DNA from 3 places in the Shewanella psychropiezotolerans genome. Region 3 is predicted to be linked to each of the others. Evidence: predicted binding sites of a transcription regulator. Region 3 holds the regulator's gene; each other region holds the start of a gene.
What was found. Region 3 encodes MetJ, which represses methionine synthesis genes. Its sites were predicted from a motif close to TAGACGTCTAGACGTCTA; they were not measured.
Positions count from the first base shown of each region.

Region 1: metH (methionine synthase) is a predicted target of MetJ. The motif match lies at 3,657-3,674, and genes of this name have one in related genera.
Region 2: metK (methionine adenosyltransferase) is a predicted target of MetJ. The motif match lies at 2,014-2,031, and genes of this name have one in related genera.

Region 1 covers NZ_CP041614.1:1,094,470-1,099,825, reverse strand. The annotation lists gene FM037_RS04875 (histidine phosphatase family protein) at 1-126, opposite strand, end outside; gene FM037_RS29915 (hypothetical protein) at 147-281, opposite strand; gene FM037_RS04870 (ATP-binding protein) at 374-3,196, opposite strand; gene metH (methionine synthase) at 3,746-5,356, shown strand, end outside.
Region 2 covers NZ_CP041614.1:1,196,945-1,202,300, forward strand. The annotation lists gene FM037_RS05315 (glucosaminidase domain-containing protein) at 1-579, opposite strand, end outside; gene metK (methionine adenosyltransferase) at 819-1,970, opposite strand; gene tkt (transketolase) at 2,412-4,406, shown strand; gene epd (erythrose-4-phosphate dehydrogenase) at 4,745-5,356, shown strand, end outside.
Region 3 covers NZ_CP041614.1:5,549,159-5,554,514, forward strand. The annotation lists gene FM037_RS24245 (bifunctional aspartate kinase/homoserine dehydrogenase II) at 1-1,643, opposite strand, end outside; gene metB (cystathionine gamma-synthase) at 1,666-2,826, opposite strand; gene metJ (met regulon transcriptional regulator MetJ) at 3,061-3,375, shown strand; gene FM037_RS28665 (hypothetical protein) at 3,382-3,534, opposite strand; gene FM037_RS24260 (sulfite exporter TauE/SafE family protein) at 3,579-4,316, shown strand; gene FM037_RS24265 (conjugal transfer protein TraF) at 4,508-5,356, opposite strand, start outside.

The DNA of each region.
Region 1 (5,356 bases), 2.0 Mb from region 3:
TAATGGCACTCCATTTTTCAGATAGAGGTTGAGTGCAAACTCACTGCAGCGACGCAGGGGGGATGAGAATAGTTGGTCAAACTCCACATCGTGACGCTCAACGAGACGTTCAATGGCAGCTGTCATCGATGCTCGCCCCGCTTGACTCACGGCGACATCTGTATGCCCCTGAGTATATCACCGCCTTCGCATTCACCATGACGGAGAAGATAAAAGACAGTGGTACGCTCAGCCTTATTCTCAATGCAGCTCTTGCTGTCACCTTGAGCTCCTTCAGACATATTTTCTCCTTTGCTGGTTTCCCGTTTCTATTTCTAGTGCTACTTCCTAGAATCTAGATTCTAACTCCTATCCTCTTGTTCCCAGTATAAGTCTAACTCTCAATATTTTGCGGGAAACGTATATGGTAACAGAGTCCCTTACCTGGCGATGTTTCGACGTCAACTTCCCCCTTGAGTTTCTGGGTCACCAAGTTATACACCAGATGTGTGCCCAGTCCACTGCCTCCCTGATTACGCTTAGTGGTATAGAAGGGATCAAATAGATTCTTCTCGCCATCTTCATCTAAGCCGACACCATCATCGCTGTAATTCATTAATATGTTCCCCTCACTGCCAGTCACTTCTATGGTGACCTTACCGACCTGTTCAGGCTTAAAGGCATGCAGTAAGCTATTCATTATCAGGTTAGTCACCACCTGCGAAATAACCCCAGGATAGGTATTACAGATAAGCTTATCTGGACATATAACCTGTATTTTATGAGGCTCTTTTTTCAATGTTGGACGCAGCGACATTAAGATCTCGCCGAGATATTCTTTAAGGCCAAACTCTCTAACCTGCTCACTGGATTGATCCACAGCGACCCGTTTAAAGCTCTGGATCAACTTAGATGCCCGAGCATTGTTCTTAAGAATGATATCCATCGACTCGGTGCAGGTTAGCATAAAGCCTTGAAACTCCTCTTCACTCAGCTCCCCGGCGGCAAACATCTTCTTCAGTCCAACGACCTCATCATGTAGGTGAGATGCCGCGGTGACACAGACACCGATTGGCGTATTGATCTCATGGGCTATTCCCGCGACCATTTTACCTAATGATGCCTGCTTCTCGGTTTCAACCAAATGGGCCTGAGCGCTCTTGAGTTTATCTAAGGTCTCTTGTAGCTCGCGGGTTCTGTCATCGACTATACCCTGCATCTGCTCTGAGTATCGCTTAGCCAACAACTCTTTCTCTTTCGAGTAGTTAAGTTGTTGCCTTAACTGAGCCGGACTTATTTTCAACTGTGCCAATAACTGACCGTAATAACGCTCTAAGGTGCGGATCTCTTGCTCGGAATAAAGGTTAGACTGAGTCACCACCATGTGGGCCACCGCTGCCCCAGTGATACCACTCAACTGCCTCTCAGTGGTTCGCTCCAGATTTGCCAGTTCCTGCACATTGATCAGACTAGCCTCATTGAGTTCAGCCTCGATCAGACAGGCTGCCAGTTTCATCTCGGCATATTCAGGAGTCAGATACTGGCTGAATATACCTTTGAGTAATTTAAGCTTAGGATCAAGCTCGATATTTCTGGGCAAGGTATCCATGATGGCTTCATCTTCAGCCACACGCTCAGCCATCACATCCATAAACTCGGCATTGTAACGCTTCTCTTCCCCGGACATCTTAGAGTACAGACTGCCCAATACCAGCGCCGAGATGTTTGCCGCCATGGACCAGAAAGCGCCATGACTGATCTTGTGCATTTCGGTGCCCAATAGATGCTCGGGATGCAGCCAACCTATGCCGAAGGGACCCGTTAACAAAATATCGGCATTGATCCAACCACTTTTCATGATTGCAGGTAAAAGCAAACAATAAGCCCAGATGCCAAAGCCAGCGCACAGGCCCGAAAATGCGCCTTTCGTTGTGACCTGAGGCCAATATAAACCGGCAATAACCAAGGGCAGAAACTGTAACACGGCGCAAAATGAGATCATCCCCATGTTAACCAACATGTAGGACTCGCCCAGATAGAGGTAAAACATCTGCCCGGCCCCAAGCACGATAAAAACCGCCAACCAGCGAGATTGCAGTAAATACTTCTTCAAGCGACTATCCGGTCTGAACCACTGAATGAGAGGTAAAACCAAGTGGTTACTGAACATGGTCGATAGAGTCATTCCCGACACCATAAGCATGGCCATAGAGGCTGAGAAACCACCAATGAACACGAAGATAGTCAATAGCTCTTGCCCGGCTAACATGGGAATAGACAACATATAGCTATCGGCTGTTTCGGGCCCCAACAGTAGCAAGCCCGCCGCCGCAATAGGCGTGACAAACAAGGTCATCAAGATGAGATAGACAGGCAGCCACCACTGGACTTTTTTAACATGATTAGGGTCCGGGTTCTCCACCACCATCACATGGAACTGCCGTGGAAGTAGCATGAAGGCTGTTCCCGCTAATATGAGGTAACTAAACCAAGTGACAAATGCGGGTTTCGACGACATATTAGCCGCAGCCTCAGGCATCTTCTGTTCCAATTGAGCAAAGATATCCAGGGGAGAGTCGAACATCACGAAACAGACAAATACCCCGACGGTCAACATGGCTGCCAGCTTAACCACACCTTCTACCGCCAACGCCAACATCATGCCTGGGTGACGCTCAGTGGGGTCCAGATGGCGGATACCAAACACTATGGTAAACAGGGCGACGCCCAGCCAAACCAACCAGGCTATAGTGAGCTTAGTCCCGACTTGCACCGCCAGAAGCAAGTCGATAGACGTATTTATCGCCTTAAGCTGCAGGGCTAAATAAGGCACTATGCCTATCATGGCCACTAAGGCCGCGAGTCCCGCCAGCGACACACTGCGATTATATCTGGCAGAGAGGAAGTCAGCGATACTGGTCACCCTGTATATCTGCTTAATCAGCAATATTCTTTGCATCAAGGGCCAGATAACGATCATCAAGAGCGTCGGGCCCAGATAGATAGTCAACATCAAGATGCTAGAGCGAGTGGCGATACCGACACTGCCGAAGAAAGTCCAACTGGTACAATATATGGCTAAGGACAGGGCGTAAACTGCGGCGCTGGTGGTGATCTTTTGAGCTAGTTCGCTACCAGCTTCAGCCCAGGCAGCAATCATATATAGAAAGCCTACATAAGCTAATATGATCAGCAGCAAACTCGTAGCGCTAATCATCTCACCACCTTGGATTTTACATAAAACTCTCTGTCATGAGGAATTTGAGGATACAGAGCACAAAGCACAACTTTTACCGTCTCAGCGAGAGGCTGGAGAGGTAAATTGGGCTCCAATGCATGTCTACACATCATCGACTAACCTACTTAGTCAAAGCATATAAAAATAGAATTAAAGACAGCCAAATCAAAGTGATACTCAGTAACATACTAGATAGGCTGAATGCTATGTTGCTGGCGACTGGCCATGAGACAATAAAAAACCACATAATTAGAGCCAACAGTCTGAAGGCTGCTTGATTATTATTTTTCCTCCACACCACATTTCTCCAGTAAAGAGCCTGCTTAAAGCATAGTTCAGACCTTAAAAGAGTGGAAAATTCATTCACAAATAAGTCAATATACAAGGTGATAGAACACACAATATGGCAACTCGACACAGATACGTGTCTGGTTTAGTATAGACGTCTATACGTATAAACATCCAAACGATACCACGCAGTGGTTTCAATAGAGATGCAGCGCAGATCTATTAAGGCAGGTAGAATTTATGGCCAGTGGCACCCTAAGTACCCAAAGATTAACCAAAGAGAAAGGTCAACAACTCACCTTAAAATTGACCCGACAACTCGAACAAGGGATCCTCATTCTCGATGGTGCCATGGGCACCATGATCCAAGACCTTAAGTTGGAAGAGGAAGATTTTCGCGGCGAACAATTCAAAGACTGGCATAAGGATGTTAAAGGCAACAACGACATGTTGGTGCTGACTCAAGCTGCTGCCATCAAGGGCATTCATAAACAATACCTGCTGGCCGGCGCCGATATTATCGAGACCAACACCTTCAACTCGACGCGTATCGCCATGGCCGACTACGACATGCAGGAGTTCTCGGCCCAGATAAACCTTGAGGGAGCCCGCCTCGCCCGCGCCGCTGCCGATGAAGTGGAGCAAGAGACTGGCCGCAGCTGCTATGTAGCCGGTGTACTCGGCCCGACTAACCGCACCTGTTCTATCAGCCCGGATGTGAATGACCCGGGATACCGAAATGTCACCTTCGATGAACTGGTCGAGGCTTATGTTGAGTCTATCAATGCCCTGATTGAGGGCGGCGCCGATATCATCATGGTAGAAACCATTTTCGACACCTTAAACGCCAAAGCCGCACTTTTTGCCGTCGAGACTGTCTATGACGATCTCGGTGCACGCTTGCCTATCATGATATCCGGCACCATTACCGATGCATCGGGCCGTACCCTGACCGGACAAACCACCGAAGCCTTCTACAACTCACTACGCCATGTTAAGCCGCTATCAATTGGCCTTAACTGCGCCCTGGGACCTAAAGAGCTGCGCCCTTATGTAGAAGAGCTATCTAAGATTTCCGAGTGTTTCGTCTCGGCTCATCCAAATGCGGGCTTGCCCAATGAGTTCGGTGGCTATGATGAAACCCCTAAGCAGATGGCCGATATTATCGGTGAGTGGGCCCAGGACGGCTTCCTTAATATAATCGGTGGCTGTTGTGGTACCACGCCGAATCATATTCGCGTCATTCGCGAAGCCGTTATCAAGTACCCCGCCCGTCCGCTACCCGATATCCCGGTGGCCTGTCGTCTGGCTGGACTTGAGCCGCTGACCATAGACAAAAACTCGCTGTTTCTTAACGTGGGTGAGCGTACCAACGTCACTGGCTCGGCCAAGTTTTTACGTCTTATCAAGACTGGTGAATTCGAAGAGGCGCTTTCTGTTGCCCGCGATCAAGTAGAGAACGGCGCGCAGATCATAGATATCAACATGGATGAGGGCATGCTCGACGGCGCCGAAATCATGCACAAATTCCTGAACCTTATCGCCTCCGAGCCTGATATCTCACGTGTGCCGATTATGATCGACTCCTCCAAATGGGAAGTGATCGAGGCCGGACTTAAGTGTATCCAGGGTAAAGGTATCGTTAACTCCATCTCGCTAAAAGAGGGAGAAGAGAAGTTTATCCAGCAGGCCACCTTAGTTAAACGCTACGGCGCTGCGGCCATCATCATGGCCTTCGACGAACAGGGCCAGGCCGATACTAAGGCGCGCAAAATAGAGATCTGTACCCGCGCCTACCGGGTATTGGTAGATAAGGTGGGCTTCCCGCCGGAAGATATCATCTTCGATCCC
Region 2 (5,356 bases), 2.1 Mb from region 3:
TAATAAATTCATGCGCAGCTCCTCGGTAAGTGGAAGCTTACTATCCGTTATCGCTCGGTATTTTAACGCTATGCGCTTTAGCTCCGGGGCATCAAGCCCGGCTCGTTCAATTATCTGACGCTCTAGCAATATCTTCTCGTTAGACACAAGAATTAGGGGGGCCATCAGTCGGAAAAAAACCATTTTCTTTTGTTGAACGGGGATTTCGTTAGATGTCTTATGCCAGTTATCGCTGACACCTTCGAAGGTGAGACGCGGTACTTCGCGATTACCGTCGAGCCAGCTTTGGGTGTTGTAGTCCAATGAATCAAATAGGGCGATAAGATCGTCTAGTGAGTCCAGTACTACATCTTTAGCCAAGCTGGTGGGGATATTGTCGCTCAGTTGTGGATGATTGCTTTTCAGTTGTGCCACATCTGGTGATGCAGTTTGCTCACCGCTTTCATCTGTTGCCTCTAGCTTTAGCTTATCTGTATCTTTCAGATTGGTGGGTCCGCTGGTGAAGTTATCGGCTCCCCAATAGAGTGAAGTGCCTATTAAAAGGGCAAGGAGTACCAATTTTCCTATGTTAGTTCCCATTGTCTCTCCAACCTTAGTCTCTCCCAAAAAGTGTTACCAATAAATACATTGGCGAATATGAGGTGTTAGTTTACCGAGTTCTAGCTTAACTGCAGCTTAATTTATCACTAATTTTGTAGTAAAAAATGAAAATGGTCGGGAGAATTGTCGAGGGGATGAGGTGAGCTATTAAAGGCACAAAAAAAACCGCCACTTGGCGGTTTTTAGGGTTTAACAGTCGTTAGACGGGATAAACCAATTTATAGCTTAGCAGCCGTTTTCAATGCCTCGGCTTTATCGGTACGTTCCCAAGGGAACTCATTACGGCCGAAGTGGCCGTATGCCGCTGTAGCTTGATAGATTGGGCGAGCCAGATCTAGCATCTCAGTCAGGCCATAGGGACGTAGGTCGAAGTGCTCACGTACCAAGGCTATTAGTAGCTCTTCAGATACCTTGCAGGTACCGAAGGTTTCAATGCTGATAGAGGTTGGCTCGGCAACACCAATAGCGTAGGAAACTTGTAGTTCACAGCGATCGGCAAGACCCGCAGCAACTATGTTTTTAGCCACATAACGTGCCGCGTATGCTGCACTGCGATCGACTTTCGAGGGATCTTTACCCGAGAATGCACCACCACCGTGGCGAGCCATGCCGCCGTAAGTGTCGACGATGATCTTACGACCCGTCAGACCGCAATCACCTACTGGACCACCGATAACGAAACGGCCTGTTGGGTTGATGAAGTATTTAGTGTCTTTAGATAACCATTTAGCCGGTAGTACTGGCTTGATGATGGTTTCCATTACACCTTCAATCAGATCAGATTGATTCACGCTGTCGCAATGCTGAGTCGAAAGAACAACTGCGTCAATACCGACAATCTTGTTGTCTTCGTAAGCGAAAGTAACTTGGCTTTTAGCGTCAGGACGTAACCAAGGTAGAGTCTTGTTCTTACGTACTTCTGATTGACGTTTTACCAGAGCGTGAGCATAGGTAATAGGGGCTGGCATGAGTACGTCGGTTTCGTTGTTGGCATAACCAAACATCAAGCCTTGGTCACCGGCACCTTGATCTTTAGGATCGGCACGGTCAACACCTTGGTTAATGTCTGGAGACTGTTTACCAATGACATTTAATATAGCGCAAGAGTCGGCATCGAAGCCCATATCAGAATGTGTGTAACCAATTTCACGTACTGTTTTACGGGTGATCTCTTCGATATCGACCCAAGCAGAAGTCGTGACTTCACCACCGACCATGACCATACCGGTCTTTACATAAGTTTCGCAGGCGACACGAGCCTTAGGGTCTTGCTCTAGGATTGCGTCTAGTACCGCATCAGAAATCTGATCGGCGATTTTATCTGGATGACCTTCTGATACAGACTCAGAAGTAAACAAGTGCTTTGCCATGGTGGGAAATCTCGTCATTGAACAATTTGAATGTGTAGAAGTATCTACATCTAGACGTCTATATTAATTCAAAATGAGTCGGCGATCACCCCCGTTCACTAATTATTAGTACATATTGTGACATTCAATATGTAAATATATTTTGCTGTTGAGTTGTAACCTCTTAGTTATCAGTGTTATAGCTTCACTAGAACTGATGAATTTAATTCAGCTTTAAATGAGGTAAAAGCGGCGTTTGGCGAATCCTATGTTTCGAAGATGGCGGTTCGCCCCTATGACTTACAGGGAAATATTGTGATTCGGTGAATTATCGTTTGCGTCCGTCTGTTATGTGGGCGAAAATATGGCTCCAAAATTTGCAGTAGAACATCGATTTCTAATTTAAGTGCTGATTGATATGGCGCTCGATGATCTAGACCTCAAAACCAAGCAGGAGAGAGCATGTCATCTCGTAAAGAACTCGCAAACGCTATCCGCGCATTAAGTATGGATGCCGTTCAAAAAGCCAATTCTGGTCACCCAGGTGCACCAATGGGGATGGCTGATATCGCTGAAGTGCTTTGGAATGACTTCCTTAAGCACAACCCTAATAACCCTGAGTGGGTTGATCGTGACCGTTTTGTCTTATCAAACGGCCATGGTTCTATGCTTATATACTCTTTGCTTCATCTGACAGGTTATGCACTGCCTATCGAAGAGCTTAAACAGTTCCGTCAGTTGCACTCTAAGACACCGGGTCACCCTGAATATGGTTACACTCCGGGTGTTGAAACGACCACAGGTCCACTGGGCGCTGGTATCAGTAACGCCGTAGGTATGGCAATTGCTGAGAAGACCTTAGCGGCTCAGTTCAACCAACCTGGTCACGACATCGTCGATCACTTCACCTACTGTTTCTTGGGTGACGGTTGTCTGATGGAAGGCATCTCACACGAAGCCTGTTCTTTAGCGGGAACCTTAGGTCTTGGCAAGCTCATCATGTTTTGGGATGACAACGGCATCTCTATCGATGGTCACGTCGAAGGTTGGTTTACCGACGATACGCCAAAGCGTTTCGAGGCTTACGGTTGGCATGTGATTGCCGGCGTTGACGGTCATGATAGCGATGCTATTCGCGCCGCCATCGAAGCTGCTAAGTTAGTTACCGACAAGCCGACTATGATCTGCTGCAAAACGGTTATCGGTTTCGGTTCTCCTAACAAGTCAGGTACGCATAACTGCCACGGCGCACCACTGGGTGATGCCGAGATCGCAGCGACTCGTGAATTCTTGGGTTGGGATCACGGTCCTTTCGAAATCCCTGACAATGTATACGCAGGTTGGGATGCTAAAGATGCTGGCGCGACTAACGAAGCTAGCTGGAATGACAAGTTTGCTGCCTATGAAGCTGCATTCCCTGAACTTGCCGCAGAATATAAGCGCCGCGTGATCACGGGTGACTTACCGGCAGATTTTGAAGAGAAAGCACAAGCTTTCATTCAAGAGTGTCAAGACAAGGCTGAAGGCATTGCCAGCCGTAAGGCATCACAAAATTCTATTGGCACATTCGCTGCTATCTTGCCTGAAATGTTAGGTGGCTCTGCCGACCTTGCAGGTTCTAACCTGACGCTTTGGTCTGGTTCAAAAGGTATTCAAGACGATCCAGCCGGTAACTACATCTATTACGGTGTACGTGAATTCGGTATGAGCGGTATCATGAATGGTGCATCACTTCACGGTGGTTTCATCAACTATGGTGCAACTTTCATGATGTTTATGGAGTACGCACGTAATGCGGTACGTATGTCTGCACTTATGGGTATCCAAAATATCTGGGTTTATACTCACGACTCTATCGGTCAAGGTGAAGACGGTCCGACTCACCAGCCGGTAGAGCAACTTGCTAACTTGCGTATGACTCCAAACATGACTGTTTGGCGTCCATGTGATGCGGCAGAAACTGCGGTTTCGTGGAAGTCTGCTATTCAGCGTCGTGATGCTCCAACATCACTCATCTTCAGTCGTCAGGGTCTTAAGGCTCAGGCTCGTACTGCAGAGCAATTAGCTAACGTCGCTAAAGGTGGCTACACCTTAATCGATTGTGCTGGCACACCTGACCTGATCTTAATTGCTACTGGTTCTGAAGTTCAACTGGCTGTCGATTCAGCTGCTGCACTGACTGAGCAAGGTAACAAGGTCCGTGTGGTTTCTATGCCTTCTACTAACGAGTTCGATAAGCAAGATGCGGCTTACAGAGAATCTGTACTGCCAAAGTCTGTGACTAAGCGTGTAGCTATCGAAGCGGCTCACGTTGATTTCTGGCACAAGTATGTCGGATTCGGCGGCGCTGTTGTGGGCATGACTACCTTCGGTGAGTCGGCTCCGGGTGCTGACTTGTTGAAGCATTTTGGCTTCACCGTTGAAAATGTTGTTGCTACAGTGAACGAGTTAGTTTAATCGGTTCATTTAGCGGTGCATCACCTAGCTTATTTGGCTAGGTGATCTTACTAACGGCTTATCTCATGTGGCTTACTTTAAGCTACAAATAATGGGGTAGGCCGTTGTTACATCTGATAGAGTACGTCTCGCTTGTTGTGGATATTTATCAAAGGTCATTGAATACAGTCAGTGACCTTTGATAAATGCCAGTTTTTAAAATAGTCTTTTTACATATATGTTGAAATAAGCATGTTGAAATAAGCAAATTGAAATTGCTGCTTTAACTTAGCCCCATGGGGTTCTTGTTGAGCTACAGATGTCGATTCCAATATTTTTCTATAGGGTATAAGCGCTTAATGATCAGAGTTGCAATCAATGGTTATGGCCGTATCGGCCGTTCAATTCTCCGTGCCGTTTATGAATCAGGTAAGCGTGATCAGATCCAGATCGTCGCTATCAATGAACTGGCTAAACCTGAAGCAATTCTTCATCTCACCAAGTACGACACGACTCATGGACGTTTTCAGTCTCAAGTAGAACTGAGTACGGATGAAAACTACCTGCATGTGGGTGATGATGTCATCAAGTTACTGCATCAAAGCGATGCCAGCAGACTGCCCTGGGCGGATCTGGATATCGATATCGTCTATGAGGCGACTGGCGTGTTATCCGATAGAACAAGCTGTGAGGCTCACATCCATGCGGGGGCCAAGCAGGTACTCATCAGCCATCCTTCATCGAGTGATGTAGATGCGACTATTGTCTACGGCGTGAATCATGAACTTTTACGGGCTGAGCATACCGTCGTGTCCAATGCATCCTGTACCACAAACTGTATTGTCCCTGTCATCGAGGTGTTAGATAAACACTTTAGTGTGAAAAGCGGCGCAATCACCACCATACACTCGGCGATGAACGATCAACAGGTGATCGATGCCTATCATGATGATCTGCGTCGTACACGAGCC
Region 3 (5,356 bases):
ACCACATGAATACCTCGTGAGAAGAACTCAGGATATTGCAAAGTTAAGTCGGCGCTAGCGCTGATATCTAAGGCGATGAGTTCGTCACATTCGAGCGCTTGCAGCTGCTCAAACATATGATCATAGAGCCAAGGGGTGGCTTGTTGCTCAAAAGCCTGTTTCCAGAAATCGAGATCTATCCCTTCCTCTTTTAACAAGGCTTTCTTAGAACTGAGTAATCCCACCAGCTCCACGCTAGCCTCTAACTCTTTATTGAGTGCGACTCGAGCACGACTGAATAGATCCACCCAAGTCTCACCAATATTTCCCACTCCAAGCAGGAGCACACCGATGCGCTTACGCGGGCCGGCACAGCGACGATGCACTTTTTGAGTCAGCAAGTTAACTTGTGATGTCGGCACTAAGGTCACCAGACTCAAGCCATCTTTAAACAGCGGCCTTGCATCCCGGCTCAACAGGCGAGCGAAGCCACGGCGGTAAAGCCCAGCATCGGCGCTGACCAAGGCGACTAAGCCTAGATCTTCTCGAAGATGTATCTCAGAGATGGCCAAGCCATCTATCTCCAATATGGATTGAACTTGTTTCTGATTCTCGTGAGTAAAGGCGAGCTCGACTCGATTATGAGCCAACTTCCAATGGGCTAACGGAATTAAACCAGCACTTTCCAATAACTCAGCCAAATGAGCAATATCGCTACTTATCCTGAAGCTAAACAGGGAAACACTGGACAGATTCGTCACCACTGGCGCACTGGCTTGAGAGCTCTTAGGTGCGATCAGAGTGAAATCGGTATGAGACGCATAACTAGATCGAACAGCCAGACTCACTTGAGTATCGAATAAGGGCTGTAGGGAACGGTTATGCAGCACAGGTGAACCCAGATGCGCTAAACGGTTAGCCTCATCTAACGACAGGCTCTTAAGTAACTTGGCATCGTTAATCTTATTTGGATCTGCGTTGAACACACCTTCCACATCGGTCCAGATGGTGACACGTTCAATATCGGCTAAGCTGGCAATCAAGGTCGCACTATAATCTGAGCCGTTACGGCCAAGTAACAAGGTTTCTCCACGGCTGTTAGCACAGATAAAACCCGTGATAATTAATCTTTCGCTGGTATGCTCATCCAGAGCTTTCTGAACACGTGCTCGTGACTCATCGAGTCTGATCTGCGGCACGCCTCCTTCATCGGCTAATAGCAAGCTTCTGGAATCGATATCCAATGCAGCAACACCCGACTCTCTGAGTAATGCAGCCAGAAGACGAGCAGACCAACGCTCACCGAAACTCACCACTTCACTTCTTTTATATTCGTTTAACGCCTCTAGAGAAAATAGGCTAATGAGCTGATACTTGTCGATAGACAAGCGCTCTCTCAGGCTTCTGGCCTGCTCGTTAGAAAGTAGCTGCTCAATTAGATTCTGTTGAAAGCTGATCAACACCTGCAGCTCTTCCTGCCATAGCTGACCTGTGTCTTTGAGTTCCAGCAGTTTATAAAGAAAGTTGGTGCTCTTACCTGCGGCCGATACCACGACGAGATCGTCGCTGTTGCCGTGAGTGAGAAGGATATGAGCAACACGGCGGTAGCAATCTGCATCCGCTAAGCTAGAACCACCAAATTTGTGCAAATGACAACGCGCCATCTTTAACTCCTATCTACCGAGATTAACAACTCGCCGCTGCTGCGAGTCCAGCTTCAATATCGGCAACTAAATCATCGGCATCTTCGATACCCACTGAAAGACGGATTAGGGTCTCTTTTACCCCAGCTTCTGCTCGAGCCTCTGGCTCCATAGCTCTGTGGGTCATTGTCGCAGGAACTGCGACTAAACTCTCTACCCCACCTAAACTTTCTGCAAGAGAAAACACAGAAAGTTTGTCAAGAAAAGCAACCAGCTCCTTTTCTCCACCCTTCAGCTCGAAACTGAGCATGGCACCGAAGCCTTTCTGTTGCTTCGCCGCGATCTTATGACCAGGGTGATCACTCAGGCCCGGATAATACACCTTATCGACCGCCTCGCTGGCAGTTAATACCGCTAACACCCGCTGAGCATTAGCCTGATGTTCACGAATGCGTACCGCTAAGGTGCGAATGCCGCGTAGGGTCAGGTAACTATCGAAGGCTGATCCTGTTAGACCTAAGGTATTAGACCACCAATGTAATAACTCACCTAGCTCGGCATCTTTAGCGACGACGGCACCACCGACTACGTCGCTATGACCATTAATGTACTTAGTGGTCGAATGAATAACGATATCGGCACCGAGAAGCAGTGGTTGCTGCAAAATTGGCGATAAGAACGTATTATCGACTACCACTAAGGCATCGACCAACTTACTCGCCTTGGAAATTGCTTCTATATCGACGACACGCAGTAGAGGATTCGATGGTGTTTCCAGCCAAACCATCTTAGGCTTACGGGCAATGGCGGCTTCGAGTGCTGCACCGTCGGTCTGATCGACCACTGCAAGTTTAAAGGCTCCCTTCTTGGCTAAGTTAGTAAACAGACGATAACTTCCGCCATAACAGTCATGGGGGACGACAAGCAGGTCATCAGGGCCAAGCAGGCTAGTCACCAATGTAATCGCAGCCATACCTGTACAAGTCACCACGCCAGTGGCACCTTTTTCCAGAGCGGCGATAGCATCACCTAGAATAGAGCGAGTCGGATTACCCGAACGACTATAGTCATAGTCTCTGGGATTCTTATGCCCATCGAAGGAGTAGTTAGTCGACAAATAGATGGGGGGCACCACAGCACCATATTGGGTATCGGACTCAATCCCTTGACGCACTGCAATTGTGGCTAACTTACGTTCGGTCATCTACTACTCCTAAACTATTTACTGAACACCTTTCTTACCAACAAAAATGTGGCAAGAGATGTCTGGACGTCTAAATGTACCTAAGGGGAAGCCTAGCGTCAACCAAATATAGACGTTTAGACGTCTAAACATATGGAAATCTATTTGCAATTGTCATAAATAAGAGGCAATAATTTGACTGTACAATTTAAAGGGTTAAAATCTGCCCCGAAATTTGAATATACAGGTGAGTCAATGACTGAGTGGAATGGCGATTATATCAGCCCATATGCTGAACACGGCAAGAAGAATGAACAAGTAAAGAAAATTACTGTTTCTATTCCCTTGAAGGTACTTAAGGTTCTTACCGATGAGCGCACGCGCCGCCAAGTGAATAACCTGCGTCATGCCACCAACAGTGAATTGCTTTGTGAGGCATTCTTGCATGCATACACAGGTCAGCCTCTACCTAACGACGATGACTTGTCTAAAGATAAGCCTGATACTATCCCAGCCGAAGTGAAGCGCTTGATGGATCAGATGGGTATTGAGTGGGAAGATGTGGAGTAATCGGACTCACTTAACGCTTGACCAGTCAGTTTCAGGGATCGCATTGCGATCCCTGTTTACTTCTACACGACTATTGACCCCGAAGATAACCCTGAAGAAACAATCGAGACCAACTAACAGCTTAATTTCGAGTCTATTGTTAAAAATTAATAACGCCAACTCCTTCTCCACCCACAATACATTAATAATTGAGAGAAAATGCCGTGCTTTCAATGATAGACCCAACGACCCTCGCCCTAGCCTCACTCATTATCTTCTGTGGAGCCTTGACCCAGAGCCTTATCGGTTTCGGTTTAGCCATTGTCGCCTCTCCCCTGCTGTATATCGTCGATCCTGAGCTAGTACCAGCCCCGGTTATCATCATGGGCTTCTCTATCTCTTTGTTGACCCTATTTAGAGAGCGAGGTGCCCTTGAGTTTAATGGGCTGCAATATGCGTTGCTTGGGCGAATACCAGGAGGGTTTATCGGTGCGGGCTTATTGATATATGCACCACAACCAGTTCTTGGGCTGGCCATATCGGGCATAGTTGCCGCGGCGGTCATATTAAGTTTGCTTAAGTTCAACATAGCCGTTAACCGCAAGAGCCTGTTTGGCGCCGGCGTGATATCAGGCGTATTTGGCAATATCGCCGCTATCGGTGGTCCCCCACTGGCCATTCTGCTTGCAGGAAAAGACGCCCGTCAGTTTCGTGCTGCGCTATCGGCTTTCTTCATCTTCAGCTCAATGATCGCCTTGGTTATTTTGGCAATCACAGGCTTACTCAGCATTAAGCATCTATGGCTGTCGCTGCTGCTTCTACCTTCGGTGATCTTAGGTTATGTGGTGGCGGGAAGACTGATAGGACATGTTGATAAAGATAAGACTCGTAAGGCAACACTCATCTTATGTTCAATCTGTGCAAGCTTATTGGCAGTAAAGTCGTTAATGGAATTGGGATAGCTACTAGGACGGGCTTTGCCCTACGAGAGCGGCTGAGAAGCGCCTTCGAGGACGTCGCTGCGCGACTGCGAGGAAAAGACAGGTCAAAGGCTGTTGCTCTTACCCCTAGCCTACTTGTTGGCGAACTTCTCGAAGTGAGTTTACGAACGGACTCCTAGCGACGTAGTCGCGTCCTCGAACCTTCTTTAAATTTAAAAATGATATGACGTTTGTAGTACACCGCCGATGGCATCATCGCTGCCGACCATGCCGGTAAAGTCCAGAAAGAAGACTCGCCCAAATTCAAATCCTGTCCCTAATGAATAGATATTTGCCGTATTGTCTTTCATGTCATGACGATAACCTAAACGCAGTGCAAACCAATCCGTAGCCTGCAACTCTCCGCCAACGCGCCAATACTGAGTAGCACCAATTTCTTCGAAGCGCTTATAAGCGTTAAGATCGATATCAGATGTTACGGTTATACTCTCCCAATCATAGGCGATGCCTGCAGTAAATTGTGGCTCAACCTGATAGGTAAATTTACGGCCTTGGGTCTCTACGGTCTCGACATCTTGGCTAATAAGATTACGACCTGACAGGCCTACCGTTAATCCAGATATAGGCTCCATCGCGATACCAACATCTAGGTTAAATGTGGTTTCGTCGTTTCTGTACTTGGCATCATCAAAATCACTGGCTTCGAAGTTATTGGCACTTACTACGTAGTTATATGTGTCTATCAGCTGAAGCTTAGGCGATATCCCAACCGCAATGGGCATATTGACGATTGAAAGTGGAAAACTCAGGGCTACGCCTAAATCAGAAACCACGCCAGCAACTACAGCACCTTGTGAATCTAAGTCTGTCAGTGCTGGGGGATTATCTGGATCTAATGCATTGAGACTATCTATATCTGACTGGGCGATAGCAGCGACTCCTATTGCATCGATATAGCTCTTATAAAATACCGCCATAGGCATCTTATGTGTGGGTAATACGATAGAAAATCCAATGCCCGCACTCACATAGGCATTATTATCTTTTAAAGACTCGAGATC